Linked DNA regions of Rhodospirillum rubrum ATCC 11170. The main gene of each other region encodes a partner of the protein of the gene in region 2 in a complex. Links are inferred from orthologs where the notes say so. Each region holds a gene or a part of one and is shown on either strand. Other genes may lie near its edges.

What was found.
Region 1: the proteins of tuf (region 2) and tsf are in contact, whole or in part, in a crystal structure (PDB 1EFU), measured with the Escherichia coli proteins. The link is inferred for Rhodospirillum rubrum ATCC 11170 from one-to-one orthologs.

Annotation. Positions count from the first base shown.
Region 1 is NC_007643.1:1,868,852-1,877,260, forward strand. Bases 1,663-4,481 are described here. They hold tsf (translation elongation factor Ts), read left to right. Parts: upstream 1,663-2,516; coding sequence 2,517-3,446; downstream 3,447-4,481. Other genes in these bases: rpsB (30S ribosomal protein S2), read left to right, coding at 1,663-2,301; pyrH (UMP kinase), read left to right, coding at 3,629-4,381; frr (ribosome recycling factor), read left to right, coding at 4,441-4,481. Also shown: RRU_RS08220 (methyl-accepting chemotaxis protein), read left to right, coding at 1-145; RRU_RS08225 (periplasmatic short-chain-length polyhydroxyalkanoate depolymerase PhaZ1), read left to right, coding at 235-1,323; more of rpsB, read left to right, coding at 1,513-1,662; more of frr, read left to right, coding at 4,482-4,962; RRU_RS08250 (isoprenyl transferase), read left to right, coding at 4,962-5,696; RRU_RS08255 (phosphatidate cytidylyltransferase), read left to right, coding at 5,745-6,551; RRU_RS08260 (1-deoxy-D-xylulose-5-phosphate reductoisomerase), read left to right, coding at 6,548-7,750; RIP metalloprotease RseP, read left to right, coding at 7,934-8,409. UniProt on the Escherichia coli protein: Associates with the EF-Tu.GDP complex and induces the exchange of GDP to GTP.
Region 2 is NC_007643.1:3,122,545-3,130,995, forward strand. Bases 2,156-5,016 are described here. They hold tuf (elongation factor Tu), read right to left. Parts: upstream 4,251-5,016; coding sequence 3,060-4,250; downstream 2,156-3,059. Other genes in these bases: nusG (transcription termination/antitermination protein NusG), read right to left, coding at 2,156-2,287; secE (preprotein translocase subunit SecE), read right to left, coding at 2,292-2,489; rlmB (23S rRNA (guanosine(2251)-2'-O)-methyltransferase RlmB), read left to right, coding at 4,697-5,016. In the rest of the region: rplJ (50S ribosomal protein L10), read right to left, coding at 1-100; rplA (50S ribosomal protein L1), read right to left, coding at 471-1,172; rplK (50S ribosomal protein L11), read right to left, coding at 1,177-1,605; more of nusG, read right to left, coding at 1,757-2,155; more of rlmB, read left to right, coding at 5,017-5,614; RRU_RS13980 (hypothetical protein), read left to right, coding at 5,875-6,108; RRU_RS13985 (hypothetical protein), read left to right, coding at 6,383-6,628; RRU_RS13990 (type II secretion system protein), read left to right, coding at 6,671-7,459; RRU_RS13995 (alpha/beta fold hydrolase), read right to left, coding at 7,456-8,250; RRU_RS14000 (hypothetical protein), read right to left, coding at 8,257-8,451. UniProt on the Escherichia coli protein: GTP hydrolase that promotes the GTP-dependent binding of aminoacyl-tRNA to the A-site of ribosomes during protein biosynthesis. May play an important regulatory role in cell growth and in the bacterial response to nutrient deprivation.

The DNA.
Region 1 (8,409 bases), 1.3 Mb from region 2 along the record:
CGATATCCACACCCTGGCCGAAGCGGCCCGGGAAACCGAAAGCACCGCCGGCGCCTTGCGCGACACCGCCGGCGAGCTTGGTCAGGCGGCGGCCAGCTTGCAAGAAAAGGTCGACGGCTTCCTGGGTGATCTGCGGCAAGGATAAGGGAAAGGGGCCCTTTCAGCGCGATCGGTCTTTTTCTTGCGCTCTTTGCGTGCTGGGGTAAACTGGTCAGGCAAGCGGAGGAGGGGGCGATGAGGGCATTCTGTCGGTTTGTCGGGGCCGCTTTGTTGCTGGTGGGATTGGCCGGGCCGGCCTGGGCCGATTCCTTGCCCAAGCTGGCCATCGATGCCGATCATGTGACGGTGTCGGGGATCTCCTCGGGCGCCTATATGGCCAATCAGTTCCATGTCGCCCATTCGGCGCGGGTGGATGGCGCCGGGTTGGTCGCCGGTGGTCTGTATGGCTGCGCCGTTTCCACGGTCGTCAACGACAAGGTGATGGCGACGGCCTCGCGCGCCCTTGCCCACTGCATGCGTCAAAGCGCGTTTCTGGAAAGCGCCGACCGCTTTGTCGGTATCGCCCGCCAGCTTGAGCGGGCCGGGGCGATCGACGCCCTGGCCGGATTGCGCGGCGATCGGGTTTATCTGTTCACCGGCGAGGCCGATACGGTCGTCGGCGCCAAGGTGGTGAGGACGGCGGCCGAAGCCCTGGGGACGCTGGGGGTGACCACCACCCTGGTGAGTTCGCTTCAGGGAACCCCGGGCGCCGGGGCCAAGGCCGGTCACGCCTTTCTGACCCCCGATCGCGGCAATGCCGCCTGTTCGGCCGAAAAGAGCCCCTTTTTCAACGCCTGCCGCTACGATCAGGCCGAAGCCATCCTCAAGGTTCTCTATGGGCCGTCTCTGGCTCCGCCGGCCCCGGTCCTGTCCGGGCGGCTTTCGCGCTTTGACCAGTCGGCCTATGTACGGGGGGGGAATGCCATCAAGGCGTCGCTGTGGGACGAGGGGCTTGTTTATGTGCCCGCCGACTGCGCCGCGGGCGCGGCCTGCCGGCTGCATATCGCCTTCCATGGCTGCAAGCAGTCCGATCAGGTGCTGGGGTCGGCGGAGAAGTTCTGGGATCTGGCGGGCTATAATGGCTGGGCCGATACCAACCACATCGTCGTGCTCTATCCCCAGGCCCGGGCCATCGGCGCCACCGAGGGCTTTCCTTTGACGGCGATCAACCCCGAGGGCTGCTGGAACTGGTGGGGCTATGGCCTTGATGGAAAATTCCTGGGCCGCGAGGGGCTGCAGATCAGCGCGGTGAACGCGATGATCAACGCCCTGGCCGGGCGCTAGGGGGCGGCAAGGCGCCATTCCCTCCTTGCCAACGGCGAGCGGGAAGGTTAAATACCGGCCACACCACGCACGCGGGATTCGCGGCCGTCCGGAAAATATCCGGCGCGGCCGTTCCGGTGTCGAAGGGCTTTCTGGCCTTTTGACTCAACTGTCCCGCGGAGGTTCAACCGGAAAAGGAAAGACGCCACCATGGCTCTCCCCACATTCTCCATGCGCCAGCTCATCGAAGCGGGCTGTCACTTCGGCCACAACACCCGTCGTTGGAACCCGAAGATGGCGCCCTACCTTTATGGTCAGCGCGATAACGTTCACATCATCGATCTGCAGCAGACCGTGCCGATGCTCTATCGCGCCATGCAGGCCGTGCGCGATGTCACCGCCGGCGGCGGTCGCGTGCTGTTCGTCGGCACCAAGCGTCAGGCCCAGGATGTGGTCGCCGAGCACGCCCGTCGTTGCGGTCAGTATTATGTGAACCACCGTTGGCTTGGCGGCATGCTGACCAACTGGAAGACCATTTCCCATTCGATCAAGCGTCTGCGCGATCTGGAAGAGCGTTTCGGCGGTGGCGACCTGTTGGGTCTGACCAAGAAGGAGCAGCTCAACCTCGGCCGCGAGAAGGACAAGCTCGATATGGCTCTGGGCGGCATCAAGGAAATGGGCGGTCTGCCCGACATGCTGTTCATCATCGATACCGTCAAGGAGAGCCTGGCGGTCAACGAAGCCAACAAGCTGGGTCTGCCGGTCGTCGCCGTGATCGATTCGAATTCCGATCCGCGTGGCATCACCTATCCGATCCCCGGCAATGATGACGCCATTCGCGCCATCCAGACCTATTGCGAGCTGATCAGTGGCGCCGCCATCGACGGCATCCAGGCTCAGCTCGGCGCCGCCGGCGTCGACGTCGGTGCCGCCGAGATCGTGCCGGCCGAGACCCTTGCCGCCGAAGCCCCCGCCGCCGAGCAGCAGCCGACCGCCTGATAAGCAAGGCCGACCGCCAGGGCAGGGCCCCCCCGAGACCAGATGGCGGCGTGCAGACGCCGCCATCTTTTTGGTTCGGCTCCCGTGCCCGGAGCCGCCCGCCGATCCGATACGCTCATCGTCGCCCTCCTTCCAGCCGTTCCCGGCCCCTGCGCCGTACCCGAGGGAAGGGCGTCCGCCCTAACGAAGCACTGATTTCCAAGAGAGGACTCCCCATGGCCGAGATCACCGCCGCCCTCGTCAAGAGCCTGCGCGAGCAGACCGGCGCAGGCATGATGGATTGCAAGAAGGCCCTGACCGAAACCGCGGGTGACGTGGAAGCCGCCATCGACTGGCTGCGCAAGAAGGGCCTCGCCGCCGCCGCCAAGAAGGCCGGGCGCACCGCCTCGGAAGGTCTGGTCGGCATCGCCACCGCCGGCACCGCCGGCGCCGTCGTCGAAGTCAACGCCGAGACCGATTTCGTCGCCCGCAACGATACCTTCCAGGGCTTCGTCGAAACCGTCGCCTCGCTGACCCTGGCGGCCAAGGGCGATATCGAAGCGCTGAAGTCCGCCGCCTATCCCGGTGGCGAAGGGCGCACCGTCGAGGCCCAGGTGACCCATCTGATCGCCACCATCGGCGAGAACATGCAGCTGCGCCGCAGCGCCGCGCTTGAGGTCGAGCAGGGCGTCGTCACCAGCTACATGCACACCGCCGTCAAGCCCGGTCTGGGCAAGATCGGCGTGCTCGTCGCCCTCAAGTCGGCGGCCGATCCGGCCAAGCTCGACGAATTGGGCCGTCAGATCGCCATGCATGTCGCCGCCGCCCAGCCGCGCTACGCCTTCATTTCCGAAGTCGACGCCGAAGCCCTCGATCGCGAGCGCTCGGTGCTGAGCGAGCAGGCCAAGGCCTCGGGCAAGCCCGACGCCATCATCGAGAAGATGGTCGAAGGCCGCCTGCGCAAGTTCTACGAGGAAGTGGTCCTGACCGAGCAGATCTTCGTTATCGATGGCGAGACCAAGATCGCCAAGGTCCTGGAGAAGGCCGGCAAGGATCTGGGCGCGCCGATCGAGCTGGGTGGCTTCGTCCGCTTCCAGCTTGGCGAGGGCATCGAGAAGGAAGAGAGCGATTTCGCCGCCGAGGTCGCCGCTCAGCTGAAGAAGTAAGGCACTTTCGCCCATAAAGCGTCAAACGCCTGTTGGCCGCCGGGTTCGGGTCTCTTATGATCCGGCCCGGCGGTCGTCTGTTCCCGCCTGGGGTCTCGTAGCCGGGGCGCGGAGCTTAAAAATCACCAATCGACCAGGACGACATCGCCGGCCGACCGCGCGGCGACAAGGGAGCTAACCGAATGTCCGAGGATCAACCCCACGCCAATGGCGCCTACTACCGCCGGGTCCTGCTCAAGCTTTCCGGGGAGGGCCTGCTGGGGAACAAGGAATTCGGTCTGGATCTGGAAATGGTCGACCGCGTGGCCGGCGAGGTCAAGGCCGCCCATGATCGCGGCATTCAGGTTTGTCTGGTGATCGGCGGCGGCAATATCTTCCGCGGCATCTCGACCGCCGCCAAGGGCATGGACCGCACCAGCGCCGATTACATGGGCATGCTGGCCACGGTGATGAACGCCCTGGCCGTGCAGAACGCCCTGGAAAAACGCGGCGTGCAAACCCGCGTCCAGTCGGCGATCCCGATGTCGATGGTCTGCGAGCCCTATATCCGCCGCCGGGCGATCCGCCATATGGAAAAGGGCCGGGTGGTGATTTTCGCCGCCGGCACCGGCAATCCCTTCTTCACCACCGATACCGCCGCCGCCCTGCGCGCCGTCGAGATGAATTGCGACGCCATCCTCAAGGCGACCCAGGTCGATGGGGTCTATTCCGCCGATCCCAACAAGGTGCCCGACGCCGTGCGCTTCGAGAGCCTGACCTTCACCGACGTGCTGACGCGCGATCTGCGGGTGATGGATACCTCGGCCATCGCCTTGGCGCGCGACAACAACATCCCTATAGTGGTGTTTTCCCTGCACACCCCTGGCGCTCTGGCCGATGTCCTTGATCGCCGGGGCCGTTTCACCGAGATCCTCTGCGACAGTCACCAGGAGTAAGAACAGTGTCCGATGGCGCTTCCAGTTTCGACACCTTGAAAGCCGACCTCAGGCACCGCATGGATACGGCGGTCGAAGTCTTGCGCAAGGATTTCGCGGGGCTGCGGACCGGCCGGGCGTCGACGAGCCTGCTCGATTCCGTGATGGTCGAGGCCTATGGTCAGGCCATGCCCTTGGCCCAGGTGGCGACGGTCAGCGTTCCCGAGCCGCGCATGATTAGCGTTCAGGTCTGGGACCGCGGAATGGCCAAGGCCGTCGACAAGGCGATCCGCGACGCCGGCCTCGGCCTCAATCCGGCCTCCGACGGCCAGCTTATCCGCGTGCCCATTCCGCCGCTGAACGAAGAGCGCCGCACCGAGCTGACCAAGGTCGCGGGCAAATATGCCGAGCAGACCCGTGTCGCCGTGCGCAACGTCCGTCGCGATGGCATGGACCAGCTCAAGAAGATGGAAAAGGATAGCGCCATCAGCCAGGACGAACACAAGAAGTTCGGCGCCGAGGTTCAGGCCTTGACCGATGAGACGATCCGTCGTCTCGACGAGGCCCTGGCCCATAAGGAACAGGAGATCATGCAAGTCTGATGCAGGCCGATCCCGTGCCTTTGTTCGACGGCTCAGCCCCGTCGTCTTTCCATGTCGCCATTATCATGGATGGCAACGGGCGCTGGGCCCATGCGCGTGGCCTGCCAAGGACGGCGGGGCACAAGCGCGGGGCCGAATCCGTCCGTCGGGTGGTCGAGGCCGCTCCCGAACTGGGCATCAGCCATCTGACGCTTTTCGGTTTCTCCTCGGAGAACTGGAAGCGGCCGGAGGGCGAGATCAGCGACCTGATGGGGCTGCTGCGACTTTACCTGCGCAACGAGATCCGCGATCTCAAGCGCAACGGCGTGCGTCTGCGGGTGATCGGCCGGCGGGAACGCTTCTCGCGCGATATCGTCGCCCTGATCGAGGACGGCGAGAGCGATACCCGCGACAACGATCGCCTGCATCTGACCATCGCCCTGAATTATGGCGGGCGTCAGGAGATCGCCGACGCGGCGCGGGCCCTGGCCCGCGAGGTGGCGGCGGGCCGCCTTGATCCCGAAGCGATCGACGAGGAGGTGCTGGGCCAGCGCCTGCTCACCGATGATCTGCCCGATCCCGACGTTTTGGTGCGAACCAGCGGCGAACAGCGGATCAGCAATTTTCTGTTGTGGCAAATCGCCTATTCCGAACTGGTCTTCTCCCCCGTACTCTGGCCCGAGTTCTCGCGCGATGATCTTGCCGCCGCGGTGGCCGACTTCCATCAGCGCGAACGCCGCTTCGGCGGAGTATAAGGAAGGGCCCGGCGGTCGAAGGTCCCCGGGATCATCAGGGAGAGGTCCTTGCTCAAGACGCGTATCCTGTCGGCCCTGGTGCTGGCTCCGCCGGTGCTCGCCGCCGCTTTCTTCGGATCACCCTGGTTCGACGCCCTGGCCGCCCTGGCCGGCGCGCTGATGGCCTGGGAATGGATCCGGCTTTGCCGGGGTGGTTTCGGTCTGACGGGCTGGACCATGGCCGCGCTGATGGCCTTGACCGGCGCCCTGGCCACCCGGTTCCCCCTTGATGTCCTGCTTGGCCTCGCCCTGGCCACGCCGATGATCCGTCTGGCGATGGCCGGCGAGGATCGCCTGCGCGGCGGCATGGAGGAGGAGGGGCCGTGGTGGATCACCGCCGGCGTGCCTTATCTGGGGCTGCCTTTGGTCGCCCTGGTGTGGATCCGTGGCGAGGGCGGCTGGGAAACCCTGTTCTGGCTGCTGGCCGTGGTCTGGGCCACCGATATCGGCGCCTATGCCTGCGGGCGCACCCTGGGCGGACCTTTGCTCGCCCCGCGCATCAGCCCGAAAAAGACATGGTCGGGCCTGCTGGGCGGCATGGGTAGCGCCGCCCTGGCCGGTTGGGGGCTGGCTTTGGCCTTTGGCTATGCGCCGCCGCTGTGGGTCATCCTTTTCGCGCCGGGTCTGGCGGTCATCGCCCAGGCCGGCGACTTGTTCGAATCCTCGATGAAGCGGCGCTTCAACGTCAAGGATTCGAGTAATCTCATCCCCGGTCACGGGGGACTCCTCGACAGGGTCGACGGACTGCTGGCGGCGGCGCCGCCGGTGGCCTGCGTCGTCGCCCTGCAAGGCGGCGGCATAGGACTTTGGCAATGAGCGGCACGGCGAACGGCACCCCCCGGCGGGTCAGCATCCTCGGGTCCACCGGTTCCATCGGCAAGAACACCCTTGATCTCATCGGCCGCTCTCCCGAGCGCTATCAGGTGGTCGCCCTGACCGCCAATGGCAATGCCGAGGCCCTGGCCGCCCAGGCCAAGGCGACGCGGGCCGAGATCGCCGTGGTCGCCGACGAGGCGGCCTATGGCCGGCTGAAAGAGGCCCTGGCCGGCAGTGGCATCGAAGCCGCCGCCGGGCCGCAAGCGGTGTGCGAGGCCGCCGCGCGGGATGCCGATTGGGTGATGGCCGCCATCGTCGGCGCCGCCGGTCTGGCCCCGACCCTGGCCGCCGTGGAACGGGGCGCCACCATCGCCCTGGCCAATAAGGAATGCCTGGTCTGCGCCGGCGATCTGTTCATGGCCGAGATCCGCCGCGCCGGGGCGACCTTCCTGCCCGTTGATTCCGAACACAACGCCATCTTCCAAGTCTTTGATTTTGAGAAGAAAGAGCGCATCGAGCGCATCATTTTGACCGCTTCGGGCGGTCCCTTCCGCGACTGGACGCGCGAGGCGATGGCCAAGGCCACGCCCGAGCAGGCGGTCGCCCATCCCAATTGGTCGATGGGCGCCAAGATCAGCGTCGATTCGGCCTCGATGTTCAACAAGGGCCTGGAATTCATTGAGGCCTATCACATTTTCGGCATCGCGCCCGAGCGCATCGAGATCCTGGTCCACCCGCAATCGGTGATCCATTCGATGGTCGGCTATGTCGATGGCTCGGTGCTCGCCCAATTGGGCTCGCCCGATATGCGCACGCCGATCGCCTATTGTCTGGCTTGGCCCGATCGCATGGTGGCCCCGGTGCCCCATCTCGATTTCCCCAAGCTGGGCCACATGGATTTCCGCGCGCCCGATCCCGATCGCTTCCCGGCGATCCGCATCGTCCGCGAGACCCTGCGCCGGGGCGGCGTGGCGCCGACGGCGATGAACGCCGCCAACGAGGTGGCGGTGGCCGGCTTCCTTGGCCGCCAGATCGGCTTCCTCGATATCCCCGCCGTGGTCGAGGCGACGATCAACGATGTCATGGCCGGGCCCCTGGGCAATCAGGCGGTGGACCATCTTGACGCCGTGATGGCCGTCGATGGCGAAGCCCGGCGGATCGCCGCCGGTCACGCCCTGGCCCACGCCGCGGCCGCCTGACCGGGGATTGCGTCGGTCGGTTTCTTATCTTTTCCCCCTTGGCCTCGGTCTGGGGCCCCCTTGCGCGACATCGCCGGGTCGCGCGGGGCGGGTCCGCCGTCTGTCGTCTCGCCTTGCCCGGTGTTCGATGATAGAACAAGGGTTCTGCTAGGGGTGATCGTTTCCTTTTGATTGGGTCCGTCCATGCTCGATCTGCTGCATACCGTCTTGTCTTTTCTGGTGGTTTTGACCGCCGTCGTCTTCGTTCACGAGTTCGGCCATTTTCTGGTCGCCCGCTTGAACGGCGTTCGGGTCGAGGTGTTCTCGATCGGCTTCGGCCGCGAGCTGTTTGGCTTCAACGATCGCTACGGCACGCGCTGGCGTCTCAGCCTGCTGCCGCTGGGCGGCTATGTGCGGTTCTTTGGCGATGCCGATGAGACCAGCGGCACGGCCGAGACTACCCGGCCATTGTCCAAGGCCGAAGAGGCGGTTTCCTTCCATCACAAGCGGGTTGGTCAGCGTTTCGCTATCGTCCTGGCCGGACCGATGGCCAATTTCCTGTTTTCCATCGTGGTGTTCGCCGGCCTCTATATGACCATCGGCCAGCCCCATTCGGCGCCGGTGGTCGGCGAGGTGATCGCCGGCAGCGCCGCCGCCGAGGCCGGACTGTTGGCCGGCGA
Region 2 (8,451 bases):
CGACCGTCATGCCCTTATAATGGGTGACGACGCAGGCCGAGGCCTCTCCGAACAGGGAATTGAGCTCGGATACCAGCTCCTTTTTCTCTTCCCGGTTCACGGTGTTCTCCGCTTCCTGGCCTCTCCCGCATCGGTTTCCCGACCGGCGAGGCTGGTTGCCCTCATGATCCCAGGCGACGATCCGGCGGGGGAACACCCGTTCCCCTCCCCCGTCGCCTGGGGGTGGACCTGCCCCGGAAGTCGAACCCTTTCTAACCGGGACGTGCCAGGGCACGGCGCCGGAGGAAAGTGTTTTCCTTCCCGTCTGCGCAGGCGGGATCCCCCTTTAAGCTCCCGGGCCGGCAAGCCGGTCGAAAGCGCCTACGGTCTCGGACAGGTTTGGGCGAACCATCGGGGTTTCCCCTTCTGGCCCGCCCTCTCCCGCATCCGAAAGAGCGGATGCGAAAATCTTAACGCGGCAATCCCGGAGATCAGGCGGCGCCCGAAATCGTCCCGAGATTGACCTTGAGGCCGGGGCCCATGGTCGAGCTCAACGACACCTTCTTGAGGTAAGTGCCCTTGGCGCCCGTGGGCTTGGCCTTGTTGATGGCGTCGACGAAGGCGCGCACGTTATCAACGAGCTTCTCTTCGGTGAACGACGCGCGACCGACGCCGGCATGAACAATGCCGGACTTCTCGACGCGGAACTGCACCTGACCGGCCTTGGCGGCCTTGACCGCGGTGGCGACGTCCATGGTGACGGTGCCCAGCTTCGGGTTCGGCATCAGGCCGCGCGGGCCCAGGACCTTACCGAGGCGACCGACGACGCCCATCATGTCGGGCGTGGCGATGCAGCGATCGAAATCGATGGTGCCGTTCTGAATGTCGGCGGCCAGTTCGTCGGCCCCGACCAGATCGGCGCCGGCGGCCTTGGCTTCCTCGGCCTTGGCGCCCTTGGCGAACACGGCGACGCGCATGGTCTTACCGGTGCCGTGGGGCAGCTCGACGACGCCACGGACCATCTGGTCGGCGTGACGGGGATCGACGCCCAGGTTCATCGCCACTTCGATGCTCTCATCGAACTTGGCGGTGGCCCGCTCACGGATCAAATGCACGGCCTGGGGCAAGTCATAAAATGCCTCGCGGTCGATACCCTCGTGGGCCGCCTTCAGTCGCTTTCCAACCTTCGCCATGGTCTTACTCCACCACCTGCAGGCCCATGGAACGGGCGGAACCGACCACCATCTGAACCGCCGCCTCGATGGTCGGGGAGTTCAGGTCGGGCATCTTCTTCTCGGCGATGTCACGCACCTGCTCCATGGTGACCGTTCCGGCCGAGCCCTTGCCCGGCGTGGTCGAGCCCTTGCCGATGCCAGCCGCCTTCTTGAGGAAGTACGTCATCGGCGGAGTCTTGGTGATGTAAGTGAAGGTCCGGTCGCCGTAAGCGGTGATCACCACCGGAATCGGCATGCCGGGCTCCAAGCCCTGCGTGGCGGCGTTGAACGCCTTGCAGAACTCCATGATATTCAGGCCACGCTGACCAAGCGCCGGGCCGATCGGGGGCGAAGGATTGGCCTTCCCCGCCGGGACCTGCAGCTTGATGTAGCCGATGATCTTTTTTGCCATGATAACCTCGGTCCTTGACGTTTAGAGGTGCCCGAAGGCCGTGGTACGGCGCCCCAAGGACTTTAAGGGGCGGGCCTCCCACGTTGCGCCATCGCCGCCGCGCGCCTCCCGGGGAAGCGCCGCGACCAATGGGGCGTGTCCGAAGGTCCGTTCAGACCTTCTCCACCTGGGAATATTCCAGTTCCACCGGCGTCGAGCGCCCGAAGATGGAAACCGAGACCTTGAGCCGGGCCTTCTCCTCGTCGACGTCCTCGACCATGCCGTTGAAGCTGGTGAAGGGACCATCGCAGACGCGGACCTGTTCGCCGACGTCGAAGGTGATGGAAGGCTTGGGCCGCTCGATGCCCTCTTGCACCTGATGCAAGATGCGCTCGGCCTCGCGGTCGCTGATCGGCGAGGGGCGGCCGCGACCGCCCAGAAAACCGGTGACCTTGGCGGTGTTCTTCACCAGATGCCAAGTCTCGTCCGAAAGGTCCATCTTGACCAGGACATAGCCCGGGAAGAACTTGCGCTCGGCGTTCACCTTGGCGCCGCGACGGACCTCGACGATTTCCTCGGTCGGGACCAGAACTTCCTCGATCCGCGAGTCCATGCCTTTCTGGATCGCCTGTTCCCGAATGGACTGGGCGACCTTGTTTTCAAAACCGGAATAGACATGGATGACGTACCAGCGGGCGGTCACGCGCTCAACCTCCCAAACCAAAGATGAACTGAACGCCCTCGGCCAGGATCCAGTCGACCAACAGGAAAAACACAGCCGCCAGCGAGGCCATGATGAAAACCATGACCGTCGAGATGACGGTTTCCTTGCGCGACGGCCAGGTCACCTTGCCGATTTCCTGGCGGACCTGGCGGACGAATTGACCTGGGTTGGTCCTCGGCATCCTGACCTTCCAAACTGCGGGACTTCGCCGGATCGGCGATTGTTCCGAAAAGGGCCTGCCCTTGGCAAGCCGTGGCGCCGAAGGACGGCACCGGACGGAGATCACGACAGGCGATCTCCGGCGGAATTCACGGGCGGCACGTCACGGCCGTTGGCAGGGGTGACAGGACTTGAACCCGTAACCCCCGGTTTTGGAGACCGGTGCTCTACCAGTTGAGCTACACCCCTCCAGCGGCCGGAAAACCCGGATGGATCATCCGGGTGGTCCATTCCAAAGGCGCGAGGCGCCTTGGGAACATCGAAAGTGCCACCACTTCCGAAACCAACACGGGGACGATGAGCGCCCCCGAAACCCTAAAGAAGCCAAAGGACTTCCACACGCTACCAGGGCCAGGCCCCGATAAAAAACCCCCGGACGGTCTTGGCCGGGAGAGCTGGGTCATATACCTGTTCGGCACAAGGAGATCAAGGACTTTCTTGATCCATCCGCTAGCCGCGCCCGGTTGCCCAGCCCCAAGGCACGCGCCATCCAGCCAGACCCGACAAGGACTGGCTGGATGGCTTAGGCGTCTTACTGAACGATGCTGGCGACGACGCCGGCACCGACGGTACGGCCACCCTCGCGGATAGCGAACCGCAGACCCTCGTCCATGGCAATCGGCGCGATCAGCTGTACCGTCATGCCGATGTTGTCACCGGGCATAACCATCTCGGTGCCTTCCGGCAGCTCGATCGTCCCGGTCACGTCGGTCGTGCGGAAATAGAACTGCGGACGATAGTTGGAGAAGAACGGCGTGTGACGGCCACCCTCTTCCTTCGTCAGGATATAGGCCTCGCACTTGAACTTGGTGTGCGGGGTGATCGAACCCGGCTTGGCCAGAACCTGACCGCGCTCGACGTCATCACGCTTGGTGCCGCGCAGCAGCGCGCCGATGTTGTCGCCGGCCTCGCCCTGATCAAGCAGCTTGCGGAACATCTCGACGCCGGTGCAGGTCGTCTTCTGGGTGTCGCGGATACCGATGATCTCGATTTCCTCGCCAACCTTGACGATGCCGCGCTCGACGCGACCGGTCACCACCGTACCACGACCCGAGATCGAGAACACGTCTTCGATCGGCATCAGGAACGGCTTGTCCTTCGGGCGCTCGGGCTGCGGAATGTAATCGTCCACCGCCTTCATCAGCTCGAGGATGGCATCGTGACCAAGCTTCTGGTCGCTGTCTTCCAGAGCGGCCAGAGCCGAGCCCTTGATGATGGGAATGTCATCGCCGGGGAAGTCGTAGCTCGTCAGCAACTCGCGGACCTCAAGCTCGACCAGCTCAAGCAGCTCCTCGTCGTCGACCATGTCGCACTTGTTCAGGAACACCACCAGGGCCGGAACGCCGACCTGACGGGCCAGAAGAATGTGCTCGCGGGTCTGCGGCATCGGGCCGTCGGCGGCCGAAACCACCAGGATCGCCCCGTCCATCTGCGCCGCGCCGGTGATCATGTTCTTCACATAGTCGGCGTGGCCCGGGCAGTCGACGTGGGCGTAGTGACGCGCTTCCGTCTCGTACTCAACGTGCGCCGTCGAAATCGTGATGCCGCGCGCACGCTCTTCCGGCGCCTTGTCGATCTGGTCGTAGGCCTGGAACGTCGCCCCGCCCGCTTCGGCCAGAACCTTCGTGATCGCAGCCGTCAGCGACGTCTTGCCATGGTCAACGTGACCAATCGTTCCGACGTTGCAATGGGGCTTCGTCCGCGCAAACTTTTCTTTCGACATCTTCGATCCCGTACCTTCTATGGTTGCGGTTGCCCGACCCGACCGAACGGCTTCTGAGAGGGCGGCGTTAAACGTAGGGGCCTTGGAACGGAATGGAGCGGGTGATGGGAATCGAACCCACACAACCAGCTTGGAAGGCTGGGGCTCTACCATTGAGCTACACCCGCAGGCGCGCCACCGGGGGACGGAGCGGTTGGTGGAGGGGGCTGGATTCGAACCAGCGTAGGGTTACCCCGCCGGATTTACAGTCCGGTGCCTTTAACCACTCGACCACCCCTCCGCAAGACCCGTTAATCCGGCCCCCGGCGGCGGAGGACATGAAATATGGAAACAGCCTCGCGGTGTCAATGATAAAGTGGTGTCCGATGTTCTTTCTTTGCAGACAGGGGGCTTGCGATGGGGCACCTTCCCCACCCTTTTCCCCTCCCCGCGACCCGGAGCCCGCCATGACCCGCCCGCCGCGCCGCCCATCCCGCGCCCCCTCTTCGACCGAGTCCTCCGCGGCGCCGGCCGGTCGTCCCCTCCCCCGCCCCGCCGCCGGTGCCGGCTCCACCGCCCGCCCGCCCCGTCCGCCCGCGCCGCGCGGCGAAGCCGATGGGGCCTCGCGCCGCCCCGAGCCCGCCGCCCGCGGCAAGCGCCCTGGAGGGCGCGGCGATGGCGGTCTGTGGCTGTTTGGTCGCCACGCCGTGGAGGCCGCCCTGCAGAACCCCGAGCGCAAAGCCCTGCGTTTGCTCGCCCTCGCCGGCGCCGCCGAGGGGCTGCCCAAGGGCGGGCCGACGGTCGAGCCCGCCGACCGCGAGGCGATCGAAGCCGTGGTGCCGCCGGGCGCCGTCCACCAGGGTCTGGCCCTCAAGGTGGCGCCGCTGTCCCAGCCCACCGTCGAGGAGATCGCCCGCATCCCCGGTCCCTCGGTGGTCGCCATCCTCGATCAGGTGTCCGACCCCCATAACATCGGCGCCGTCCTGCGCTCGGCCGCCGCCTTCGGCATCCGCGCCGTCGTCGTCCAGGACCGCCATTCGCCCGAGGAAACCGGCACCCTGGCCAAATCGGCCAGCGGCACCCTGGAACGCGTGCCGCTGGTCCGCGCCATCAACCTGTCCCAGGCCCTTGATACCTTCAAGGAGCACGGCTTCTGGTGCGCCGGCCTCGACGCCTCGGCCGAGACCACCCTGGCCGAGGCCGCCCTGCCCGAGCGTTGCGTCGTCGTGCTGGGCAGCGAGGGCGCCGGCCTGCGCCGGTTGGTGCGCGATCACTGCGATCTGCTGGTCAAACTGGCGATGGATAGCGGCGTTGAAAGCCTGAATGTGTCCAACGCCGCCGCCGTGACCTTCTACGAACTCAGCGGTCGCGGCCTGCGCCCCTGATCACCCCCTTGCCCGCCCACGCCCTTTGCGTTTATGAAGGGCGCAGGCGGGCATGACGCCGGATTAGCTCAGTTGGTAGAGCACCTGATTTGTAATCAGGGGGTCACGGGTTCGAATCCTGTATCCGGCACCAGATAAGAAAAAGGACGGTGTCTTGAAAAGCGCCGTCCTTTTTTACATCCTAAGGCGGTGGCAACCACGCCCGGACCGGTCCCTGAAGGCGTGAGAAACAAGGGATAGCCTCGATTGATGGGTCTCCTATGAGCTTGATCGCCAATGAGCAGACCAAACTGACGGCGACCGCACTTAATACCGCCGCCTCGTCTTGTTTCGCCCTGGGTGTTCTGGCTCCTATCGCCGCCGTCTTCTACAACGCGGGGGGAGATGTCCATGTACCCCTTGCGGTCCTGGTCCTTGGGGCCATTCTATGGATCGGGGCGGCGCTCGCCCTCCATTTGTCGGCGCGCCTCGTGCTGAAAGGGCTGAAGTCATGACCAACACTCAGCTTTTCGCCTTTGTGGTTCTTCCCGTGATCGTCGCCTTGCTCGGATGGGGGGCCGCCCTTTGGCATGAACGGTGGGCGAAACGGCACTGAAGAAAACCGCATAAGAGAAAATCCTTTAACGCGGAGACTTTTCTTAAGAGTCGATTAGACAGAGCGGTAGCAGGAAAATCCTGGGTCCCTTTTCCGTTCGCCGCCCTGGCGATCCTTAGAGGAGCGCAAGGGGCGGTCTTGACATCGCCAGGGCTCAGGGCGATTTTTTGTCCATGAGCACCACCACCTTCGACCGCCTGACTTACCTTGAGACCCTGAAAGCTTCGGGTATTCCCGAGGATCAGGCGCTAGCCCATACCGTGGCGCTTGAGGCGGCCTTGCATGAGTCGGTGGTGACACAGACCGGACTGCAAAGAGAAGTCGCGCCGATCCACACGGATATGGCCGTCTTGAAATGGATGGTTGGCTTCAATCTCGCGGCCACGGTCGGGATTGTTCTGATTCTGCTGCGCCACTGACTCCCGGTGGTGCCGTCCGGTCCGCGCCGCCCCCTCTCCGCCGTGCTTTCGCCCCTGCGCTCCGCCGCCCGTCGCGGAGTCACCCTGATGGAAATGGCCGTGGCCTTGGCCTTGCTCGGGGTGATGGCCGGGGGCGGGCTGGCCGCCGTCGGCGCGCTGCGGGCGCGCACGGCCGATCTGCGCACCGCCCTGGCCTTCGACCGGGTCGAAGCGGCCCTGACCCGCATCGTTCTGACCAATGGCGCCCTGCCCTGCCCGGCGGCCCGCGAGGGCGGCGACGGTCGGCAAGATGGCGCCTGGTGCCGCAAGATCGGTCTTGTCCCCTGGGCGTCGCTGGGCCTTGCCGGCGCCGATGCCGTGGACGGCTGGGGAGCGCGCCTGTCCTATGCCATCGATCCCGCCTTCGCCGCCCCTGCTTTGGGCGGACGCTCGTGGGCTGGCGATTATCCGCCTCTTGATTGCGCGCCGGCCGCTCAGGCCTTCGCCCGGGCGGCCGGCACCCTGGCGCTCAATCCGCCGGCCGCGGCGCCGCCGCTTCCCCATGCCACACCGGCTTTCGTGCTGATCAGCCACGGCCCGAATCGCTTCGGCGCCATCCTGGCCGATGGCAGGGCCTTTCCCGGCCAACCGCACGGCGACTCGCTGGCCGAACGCGTCAATGCCGGGCTAACCCCCTCGCCGGGCCCCATCCCCGCCCCCTGGGTAAGCGCCGATCCGGGCGATCCCGCCGGCCCCAACGGCCAGCGCTTCGACGACCGCCTGCGCTGGCGCCCCTGGATGGTGTTGATGATGGAAGCCGGCTGCCGCCCCGATGGTCCGGGGGCGTTTTAAGGGGCGGCGGGCGCGCCAAGAAAGCCGCGCAGGATATCGACGAAGGCCTCGGGCTTTTCCGAATGCAGCCAATGGCCGGCGCCCTTGAGGGTGGCCAGACGATAGCCCGGAAACAGCCGCTCAAAGGCCGGCCGCTCCGCCTCGCCGACATAATCCGACAGGGCGCCGCGCACCACCAGGGTGCGCCCGCTGAAAGTCCGATCGGCGGGAAAGGCCGGAAAGCCGGCCAGGGTGGCCATTTCACGGCGCAGACCTTCGAGGTTCAAGCGCCAACGCAAGCCGCCCGCCGGGTCCTCAACGATATTTTGCGCCAGAAAACGCCGGATGCCCGGGGAAGGGATGCTGTCGGCAAGCAGGGCCTCGACCTGGGAGCGGCGGGCGAGTCCGGCCAGCGGCACGGCCAGCATGGCCTCGGCGAAGGCGTCCAGGCCCGGCCGATAGGCCACCGGGGCGATATCGGCCACCACCAGGGCGCCAACCCGCCCGGGGTGAAGCAGGGCCAGGGTCATCGCCACCTTGCCGCCCATGCTATGGCCCACCACCACCGGGGCGGGGCCGTCGCCGATCTCGCGCTCGATATAGGCCGCCACATCGCCGGCCATCAGCGGGTAATCCAGGGCCTCGGTCCAGGGCGACTCGCCGTGATTGCGCAGATCAAGCGCATGGACCCGATAGCGATCGCCCAGCCGGCGGGCGATTCCCGCCCAATTGCGCGCCGATCCGAACAGGCCGTGGAGCACCACCAGCGGCGGCCCCTCTCCCAGGCATTGGGCGGCGAGATCCACGGTCATCGGCGTCTATTTTTTGCCGGTTTTCCGGGTCTGGCCGCCATAGCAGCCATCGCGGGCGCAGACCTTGAGGGTGTTTTGCTTATTGACCCACAGGGCGGTGACGGCGCCAAGCTGGCGATCGGTCATCGGCAGGGCGCGGGCGGCGCGGTCGGCCTTGTTCCAGATCCAGGCGTTGCACACCCCGCGCACATTGATCGGGGC